Undibacterium sp. 5I1: one gene and its partner. The protein of the gene in region 2 interacts with the protein of the main gene of each other region in a pairwise test. Links are inferred from orthologs where the notes say so. Each region holds a gene or a part of one and is shown on either strand. Other genes may lie near its edges.

The links.
Region 1: the proteins of RGU72_RS12755 (region 2) and ndk interact in binary tests that used the Escherichia coli proteins (3 or more experiments, as listed by UniProt). The link is inferred for Undibacterium sp. 5I1 from one-to-one orthologs.

What each region holds. Positions count from the first base shown.
Region 1 is NZ_JAVIWI010000001.1:1,614,642-1,619,186, reverse strand. The notes cover bases 652-3,491. They hold ndk (nucleoside-diphosphate kinase), read left to right. Parts: upstream 652-1,778; coding sequence 1,779-2,204; downstream 2,205-3,491. Other genes in these bases: pilW (type IV pilus biogenesis/stability protein PilW), read left to right, coding at 3,424-3,491; rlmN (23S rRNA (adenine(2503)-C(2))-methyltransferase RlmN), read left to right, coding at 2,270-3,427; rlmD (23S rRNA (uracil(1939)-C(5))-methyltransferase RlmD), read left to right, coding at 652-1,429. In the rest of the region: more of rlmD, read left to right, coding at 95-651; more of pilW, read left to right, coding at 3,492-4,224; RGU72_RS07225 (RodZ domain-containing protein), read left to right, coding at 4,217-4,545. UniProt on the Escherichia coli protein: Major role in the synthesis of nucleoside triphosphates other than ATP. The ATP gamma phosphate is transferred to the NDP beta phosphate via a ping-pong mechanism, using a phosphorylated active-site intermediate.
Region 2 is NZ_JAVIWI010000001.1:2,896,967-2,902,041, reverse strand. What follows is about bases 1,353-4,091. They hold RGU72_RS12755 (5-formyltetrahydrofolate cyclo-ligase), read left to right. Parts: upstream 1,353-2,312; coding sequence 2,313-2,870; downstream 2,871-4,091. Other genes in these bases: RGU72_RS12745 (histidine phosphatase family protein), read right to left, coding at 3,783-4,091; RGU72_RS12750 (hypothetical protein), read right to left, coding at 2,950-3,669; RGU72_RS12760 (transglycosylase SLT domain-containing protein), read right to left, coding at 1,353-2,073. Outside these bases: RGU72_RS12765 (glutathione S-transferase family protein), read right to left, coding at 1-98; more of RGU72_RS12760, read right to left, coding at 157-1,352; more of RGU72_RS12745, read right to left, coding at 4,092-4,430; dtd (D-aminoacyl-tRNA deacylase), read right to left, coding at 4,453-4,914; tyrS (tyrosine--tRNA ligase), read right to left, coding at 4,970-5,075. UniProt on the Escherichia coli protein: Involved in the removal of 5-formyltetrahydrofolate.

The sequences.
Region 1 (4,545 bases), 1.3 Mb from region 2 along the record:
AAGTTTCTACGCGCTTTCTCCGTAGTTTCTCCTATAATCCCGTTTTCTGAATTAAACCTGATCGGCGTGATCTGTGCATCACGCCGCAATTATTATGAATACTATTAATATCCGTTCTTTCGACATGGACGCACGTGGCGTTGGTCATCTGGAAAATGAAGATGGCACTCCAGGAAAAGTTGTTTTTGTTGAAGGAGCTTTGCCAGGTGAGGTAGTTGGCTTCAGTACATTCAAAAAGAAGGCGACCTGGGAAGCTGCCAATATGACGCACTTGGTGCGCGAGTCGTCACAACGGGTTAAGCCTAAATGTGAATTTTTTGGCGTATGCGGCGGTTGCTCTATGCAGCACCTGGAGTCAAATGCACAAGTGGCGATGAAGCAGCGCGTGCTGGAAGATAATCTCTGGCATATTAGCAAGGTGAAAGCAGAGACGATGTTGCGACCGATTTATGGTCCGACTTGGGGCTACCGTTATCGCGCCCGGCTTTCTGTGCGTAATGTACATAAAAAAGGCATAGTCTTAGTCGGTTTTCATGAGAAAAAATCTCGCTATGTCGCCAATATGGAAACCTGCGAGATTTTACCGCCGCATGTGTCTGCAATGCTCATGCCATTGCGTGATCTGATTTCGTCTTTATCGATTATTGAGGCGTTACCACAAATCGAGCTAGCGATAGGCGAGGACGTAACCGCAATGGTATTACGCATCATGGAGGCACTGACTGCCGAGGATGAAGTAAAGCTGAAGGCTTTTGCAGATCAATATCAAGTCCAATGGTGGTTGCAAACCAAAGGGCCAGAAACAGCCACCCCGTTTTATCCAGAGCAAAGTGAATTGCATTATTTATTGCCCGAGTTTGGTATAAAAATGCCATTTAAGCCGACTGATTTTACTCAGGTTAATCATCATATCAATCGAGTTCTGGTCGAGCGTGCTCTGCGTTTGCTGGATGTGCAAAAAGACGAACGCATTGCCGACTTGTTCTGCGGTTTAGGCAATTTCACGCTGCCGATTGCAACTTTAGCAAAAGAAGTTGTGGGGATCGAGGGTAGCTCCACGTTGACAGAGCGGGCAATGGAGAATGCTCGTGCCAACGGATTAGAGGCGACGACTTCATTTGGTACGCGTAATTTGTTTGAAGTTACTGCGCAAGATTTCGTTGCCTTGGGTAAGTTTGATCGTTTTTTGGTCGATCCCCCACGCGATGGTGCGATGGCAGTTTGCCAAGCCCTGATCGATTTGGGCAGCTTAGCGCCAGAGTTGAAGCCTAAGCGTATTGTGTATGTGTCATGTAGTCCATCCACGCTAGCACGTGATGCTGGCATGTTGGTCAATCAGGCCGGCTATCGCTTGAGTTTTGCTGGCGTCGTCAATATGTTCCCACATACTTCTCACGTAGAATCGATGGCAGTTTTTGATTTGGATTAGTTTAATACTGGGCGGGTGTATTTAAAATTATCCATAGAAATGCTGGATAATACGGCTAATTATGCATATACTCCCCGTAATTCAGAAAAATTTCTAGATTAAATGTTGATTTAGTTAACCGGGCTGATCGTCGCATATACCATTTTGCAGTTTTTACACTCGCGTTTGGAGATAAACAACTGATCTGATTGGTGCTTTCGGCGACCAAGTACTTATTTAAAAATAATTCTTGCAAGTAATTGTCTTTATTGGCAACTTACCTCAGATTGGTCGCTTTTATGATAAAATAGAGGGTTAGACGAATTCTTGAAATTTTGTCTTAACCCTTTCATTTTATTGGAGTTTTTAGATGGCTATCGAACGTACATTGTCTATTATTAAGCCTGACGCAGTTGCAAAAAACGTTATCGGTCAAATTGTTAGCCGCTTTGAAGCTGCTGGCTTGAAAGTAGTCGCTGCCCGCTTGACGCAATTGTCCCGCGCTGAAGCAGAAGGTTTTTATGCAGTTCACGCTGCACGCCCATTCTTCAAAGATCTGGTTGATTTCATGATTTCTGGCCCAGTTTTTGTTCAAGCATTAGAAGGCGAAGGCGCGATTTTGAAAAATCGTGATCTGATGGGTGCAACAGATCCAAAGAAAGCAGAAAAAGGCACAATTCGTGCAGATTTCGCAGAATCAATCGACGCAAATGCAGTACACGGTTCCGATGCAGCTGAAACAGCCGCCATCGAAATCGCTTACTTCTTCCCAGCGTTGAACGTGTACTCACGTTAATCACAGTTTGTAATATCGTCTTGTTTTGATAGTGATACTTAAGCAGGATGTGAAGGAGGATGCATATGACGGCTCTCACCAATTTGTTGGACCTAGATCCCTTGCAACTCGTCGCTTATTGCGGTGAGTTGGGTGAGAAGCCGTTTCGCGCCAAGCAATTGCAGCGCTGGATACACCAGTTCGGTGCCAGTAGTTTCGAAGAGATGAGCGATCTCGCAAAATCGCTAAGAGAAAAATTATCTACGCGAGCCTTTATTGCCGCTCCTGCGATCATTAGCGACCATACGTCAACAGACGGGACGCGCAAATGGTTGTTGGATGTGGGACAGGGCAATGCTGTAGAAGCAGTATTTATCCCCGAAGAGAATCGTGGAACCTTGTGTATCTCCACCCAGGCCGGTTGTGCAGTCAATTGCCGCTTTTGCTCAACGGGTAAGCAAGGATTTAATCGTAATTTAAGCGTTGGTGAAATTATTGGTCAACTTTGGATGGCTGAGTTTTTATTACGTAAAACTAAAGGTATAGCGCCGGGACCAAAAGGCGAACGTCAAATTACTAACGTAGTAATGATGGGGATGGGCGAACCTTTATTGAATTTTGAGCCAACGGTCACCGCTTTGCGTCTGATGTTAGATGATAATGCCTATGGTTTATCACGTCGTCGTGTTACGTTGTCTACCAGCGGTGTGGTGCCGATGATTGATAAGTTGTCCCAAGAGTGTGCAGTGGCGTTGGCAGTGTCTTTACATGCCTCAAACGACACTCTGCGCGACAGCTTAATACCATTAAATAAAAAACACCCGTTGCATGAATTAATGGCGGCTTGCAAGCGGTATTTGGATTATGCTCCACGTGATTTCGTGACATTTGAATACTGCATGTTGGATGGCGTAAATGATACCGATCAACATGCTCGTGAGCTGGTGCAATTAGTTAAAAATGTTCCCTGTAAGTTTAACTTGATCCCGTTTAACCCTTTTCCGGAGTCGGGTTTAAAACGTTCGGCCAATCCTCGTATAAAGGCTTTTGCCCAAGTGCTGATGGATGCGGGATTAGTGACAACCATACGTAAGACGCGAGGCGATGATATTGATGCCGCCTGTGGGCAGTTAGCAGGTGAGGTCCAGGACCGAACACGAGTGCAAGAACGTATGCAAAAAATGGCGGAATATCAAACCAAGTTCGGTAAAAATTTTGGCAAGATCGTGGAGATCACTCAGTGAAAATTTTTGGATTGCACTATCGTTTTTTATCCGGCGTCGTACTGGCGCTGATGTTGTCCGCATGTGCAAGCAAAAAACCTGAGGGGTTTAAGCCTGAGAGTAACCCGCCAGCTGAAAGCGTCGATTTGCAAAAGAGAGCAGCTATTCGCATGGAATTGGCGATTGGCTATTATCAGCAAGGACAATATAAAGTCGCACTGGATGAAATTAGGCAGGCGTTGATCATGTCCCCTGATTTAGTTGATGCCTATAGCGTCAGAGCTTTGATATACATGGATACTGGTGAGAAGCAGCTGGCGGAAGATGATTTTCAACGTGCTTTAAAATTGACTCCCAATAATTCGGATATAGCAAATAACTACGGTTGGTTCTTGTGCCAAAATGGAAAAGAAAAACAGGCAATGACTTACTTCGATAAGGCATTGAAAGATCCTACGTACTCGAATCCGATTAAGGTGCTTAACAACGCTGGTGTTTGTAGTTTGCGGCTAAAAGATACTGCCAAAGCAGAGGGATATTTTATGCAGGCATTTCGGGCTGACCCATCTAGTCCAACCATAAATGCAAATCTTGCAAAAATTTACTTTGATCGGGGTGAGTACGAGAAAGCCAAGTTTTATATAAACCGTGTACTCAAAGCGGATGTATTTGCTGCAGATGTCCTTTGGTTGGCTATTAAAATAGAAAATAAACTGGGTGATCAGTCGGCTGTCAACGGTTTGGGCGTGCAATTGCGGCGACGTTACGCCAATTCTAAAGAATACGCTCTGTTTCAGCAGGGAGCTTTTAATGAATGATGCTGGTGTGAGTTTGCCTGAAGATCAATTAAATTTATCTATAGTTGCCGATGATGTAGTAATTGACACATCTACAATCAAGTCTGCAGGAGCTTTTCTTGCATTGATGAGGCAACAAAAAGACTTTACTGTCCAGCAAATAGCGGATCAGTTAAAGCTTTCTGCAAGGCAGATAATTGCATTAGAAGCTGATCAATTTGATGCTTTGCCAAAAATGGTAATAGTTCGAGGTTTTATACGGTCTTATGCTAAGTTACTTAAAATAGACGGAGAACCAATTTTGGCATTGTTGCCGAAAAATTTGGAACCTCCAGTTCAGTC
Region 2 (5,075 bases):
GACGAATAATTTTTATTACCAATGACTAGTTGCACGGGTATTTTTTTATCCCCAGAGAAGATGGCAGCGAGTGTTGTCTCTAGTTCAGTATCTTGCATAGTTTGGTCAAAGAGTGAGGTATAAAGCAGGTTGAATATCGAATATTTTTTTTAAAAATCAAGGTAAATCAGAGTCAGTCGCAGACATACCCTTTGGAACGACTACGCCTAAGCGAGCTTTAAGTGATTGTGGTTTTTTTTCGAACAGCGCAGCATAGTAAGTAGCATTAGATAAGACATTTTTCACGTAGCCACGCGTCTCTGAAAACGGAATTGTCTCTGCAAAAATAGCGCCTTCTACAGGGCGCGTCAAACTGGCACGCCAAGCACGCGGACGACCTGGCCCCGCGTTATAGGCAGCTGATGCCAGCGCTTGCGAGCCGCCTAAATCTGTCAAGACCATATTCAAATAATTGGTGCCAAGTGCGATGTTGGTATCGACATCATTAACTTGCTCAGGCAAGAAATTACCAAGGCCAATTTTTTTGGCAACATAGCGGGCAGTGGCCGGCATAATTTGCATTAAACCTGATGCGCCTACATTCGATTTTGCCTTCATTACGAAACGGGATTCTTGTCGTATTAAGCCATATACCCATGCCATGTCCAAGCCCAAAGCTTGCGTCGTCTTATACATACTGTCATTAAACGGTGTCGGATAACGCTGGCTAAAGTCCAGCTCGCCTTTAGTACGGTCAGAGGTATTTACCATGCGGTCTAACAACTCGTTTTGACGTGCAAATTCTGCTGCGGCAATGTGTTGGCGCTCGCTCATTTTGCGCAGCTCCCAATTCCATTCACGGGTGCCTTCAAAACGCAAATTCATGGCATAAAATTTCAGCGCTCTTTGTAAGCCTGGGTTCGCTTGTATCGGTGCGAGTTCTTCTGCCGTTACTGGTTTAATTGTCAGTGGCACGCCAATTTTTTGACCACGTTCTTCCAGCGCTAACTGGCCGTAAAATTGTAATTGATCACCAATACTGGCAAACATTACTTGTGCCTCTTCAGTCTTTCCCTCGGTCATGAGTGCGCGTGCTAGCCAATATACCCATGCTGGATCAGATTTTAGACTCGCTGGCATGGCGGCAATCGCGCTTTTTACTAGCTTCCAATCACCTTCTCTGAGTGCGGTGCGGACGCGCCATTGATAGCCTTCCAACGATAGCGTTGCGCCTTCAGTCCGTTGCCAATAGCCTAGTGCTTCTGGCTGTAGCTTCAACGCAGCTTGCAAGGCAATTTGCGCCCAAGCCTGGGCGCGTTCGCTTTCAGAAAACTTAGCGCTAAAACGGGATAAAGTATCGGCCGCATCCTGAGGGTCGGCTTTTGCTTGCCTGCCTAATGCGAGGATGTACAGCTCATGCGCTACTTTGTCAGATTCAGGGGCTTTTTTTAGCATCAAAGCTGGCTTCTCAAATACTTGGGTAATCCGTTTGTCGCCAATCTCTAATAGCCGTGCCAAGCGTTGCGCCAAAGGCTGCGCGCCATTTTCCGCCGCTATACGCATTTGGGCCCAAAGATCGTTGTCACTGAATTGACCACTCGCCGATAAATACGTGACTAGCGAGTAGCAACCGGCACCGTAGTCGCGGGGCGCAGTTAACAGCGCACGTGCTTCGGTCGCTACTTTTTGCTGTTTAGTGGCTTTAGAGAGCAGGGCATAGCATTTAACTTGAGTATCATCAGCCACGACAAATTGCGGATATTGCACATCAAACGTATCCCATTCACCACGTTGGCCGAGGAGTAGCAGCCAATCGTTGCGCAGACGGTCGGCAATTGCACTACCTTCATATTTAGATAAGAAATTTTTAAACTCGTCCGCAGAGGCCGTGCGCAAGCGAGTTTTTAGACGATAGTAATCAACGTACGACGGAATAGTGTATTGCGCCAGTGCGGCCGCATACTCATCTGCCTGGGCGGCATCGTCATGCATTGCAGCGTCACGCAGCGCCATAAAACGATCATCATCATTGACAAAGGTTTTACTCGGTTTTGCCGCTTCTGCGTTGGTGTACGGAGATAAAACTGCTACCATTGTTGCCAACGACAGACAGATTTTCAGGCAATTTTTAGCGCCAATTTTGAAGTTAATTGCAGGAATATTAATGCCAGTATTTTTAGCAGTAATTTTGCTACCTGCTATTTTGTTATATAAAATTTTATTGAGCAAATCCATTTTCTACAGCTTCCATCTTGACGTTTAAGACAGTATGACACAGCCCACTCAGCTCGCAAGCCTTCGATTACAAAACTCTAAAACAGGATTGACTGGTCATGGTTGATCAATTTCATGGCGAATCGCGCAGTGGTTTGCGCAAACGCTTGCTAGATCAACGCCGCTCTGCCAGTCTGGATGACAGGCAGCGATGGGATTTACATTTGTCTCAGCAAGTTTTGGCATGGTGCAGTACATATCAACCCGCTAGCCTAGGTGTTTACTGGCCGATTCAGGCAGAGCCAGATTTACGCGCTTGTTATGCCCAATTGCACAATTTAGGTATTCAGCTTGCTTTGCCCGTTGTAGTTGCCAAATATAAGCCGCTATCATTTGCGGCCTGGCAGCCAGGAGATGCAATGGGGCAAGATGATTACGGTATCGCCATCCCAGAAAAACCCTGGCAATTCTTGCAGCCGCAAGTATTGGTAATCCCTTGTGTCGGATTTAATAGTCAGCATTTTCGGCTTGGTTATGGCGGTGGATTTTATGACCGAACTTTGGCGCTAACACCAAGGCCAAAAACAATCGGAATTGCCTACTCGCTAGCAAGCACAGAATTTGTAGTTGGCTCGCATGACGTACCGTTAGATTGGATATTAACGGAGAGGAGCTAACTGATTTTATTTTCAACGCCCATTCATTCTGCAGCTTCTGGCACGATATTGGTCCGGAGGCCACATAATCATTGGACGTTCAAATTCGGAGGTTCTGTTCACTTCGCAAAGTGATATAGCGCCACCACCCGGCTAACAACGCCACGCTGAGCAAAAATAATCCCATTGCGCCATTTGGTCGCAGCACACCAAGATAAGAAATCGCCACCGTCGCCACGCTTTTTTTTGCGCGCCTCATGCCGCGCCAGCGCTGCAAGCCTTTTAAGCCGGACAGCACTAACGTAAATGTTGCACACGACAGCAAAGTGACGCGGAACACGTTTAGCAAATTGAGTTCGCCCAGCGAGATTTTTTTATAGATTAAACCGATGATTGCCATGCAAATCGCAGCACCGATGGAGATCGCTACGTTCACATACATGGTCTTACGGCTGGTGATTGCAGCATCTTCCAGCTCTGCTTTTAGCATCTCCACTTTTTCATTGATCAAGGTGGAAGTCTCATGCTTGATAGCGAGAATGCGCTGATCTAATGCGGCACCGATTTGTTCGGTTGAATAATCAATCAAGGCTTTAATATCGTCCTTGGTCATGCTGCGCTGGTTGTGAATTTCTTCTGACAGTACAGCAATATTGCGATCAATCTGCGCGCCGGCTTGCTGAATAACTTGGGATAATTCCGTACTCACTTGCTGTATCGAGCGCTCAACTAAGGGAGCTACATTTTGATCAATCAAACGCTCCATCGATTTCTCAAAATCATTGGACGCTTGTTTTAAATTGAGTAAATCTAGGCCCATGGAGCTTCCTTAGTGACTAAGCATTCGCAATGCACATAAATTGCATTGAGTATCTTAAGCCGATTCTGAATTTTTCAAGCCTCAATTCAAGCTGCGACTCTGATGCAATCTCGTTAAATTTCGTCAGTGAGATCATGATTCAGATGTTCAATCTCGCCCCATGAGATCAATTGCAAACCGTTTGCCAGCGTCGGGTCGTACCGAAAGCGGTTAATACTGGCATTATATAAAGTGACTTCGCGCGGCGCATCTAGTGCCAGATTGTTAGCGGCGCGATAGGCGCATTCGAGTACGCCGCCATGCGCCACCAAAGCGATTTTTTGTCCTTCAAATTGTTTCGCATAATGCAGGATATGTGTCATGACCCGCGTGTGGAACTGACGTATGGTTTCGCCCTGATTTTCTCCGGGTGGAAACGGTGCATCAGGATCACGTGCTTGCCAGACTGCGTAAGCCTCCGGAAAGCGCAGTGGCAGATCGCTGTACAACAAACCTTCAAAGCCGCCAAAGCAGCGTTCGCGCAGACCAGCATCAATACGCGTACTGAGACCTTGCAGACGAGCGATTTCTCCGGCGGTTTGTACTGCACGTTGCAGATCGCTGGAAATAATGGCATCCAGTTTTTCATTTTGTAATGCCGCAGCAAGAGCTTTTGCCTGCCGCGTGCCCTCTGCATTGAGCGGAACGTCTAAGTGGCCTTGTAGTTTGCGGATCGCATTCCAAGCGGTTTCGCCGTGGCGGATCAAGAGAATATCGGTCATAAATAACGCTTCTGAATGTTGACTATACAGCGGGCTTCTTGGTTTGCAGCCAGAAAGTGACAGGCCCATCGTTGGTCAGCGAGACCTTCATATCGGCGCCGAACTGTCCGGTAGCGACTTTGGCAATCTGGCTATGTTTGGTGCTGGCTTGAGTGACAAAGTAGTCAAATAATCTGCGACCATCTTCTGGCGATGCGGCCGGAGTAAACGAGGGGCGCGTACCAGAATTGGTATCGGCCGCTAATGTAAATTGTGGCACCAGCAGCAAGTCCCCTGCGGTATCGGTCAAGCTTAAATTCATCTTGCCAGCGTTATCTGAAAACACACGGTAGGCCAGTAATTTTTTAAGCAAGGCATCGGCTTGTACTTCGCTGTCACCGCGTTCTGCGCACAACAACACCAGCAAACCTGTGCCAATCGAGCCTATGGTGTTGCTATCAACGACAACACTGGCATGACTAACGCGTTGTAGTAGTGCGATCATGTTGTCGTTTTTTGATAGATGCGGTGCAGATGCCGGACGTAATCCATACCGCAGATCATGCCGACAAAGTGATTTTGGCAAATTTACGTTTACCCACTTGCAGTACAAAGGTACCCGCCTCAATTTTGACGGCTTTGTCGCTGACAACTGCGCCATCCAAA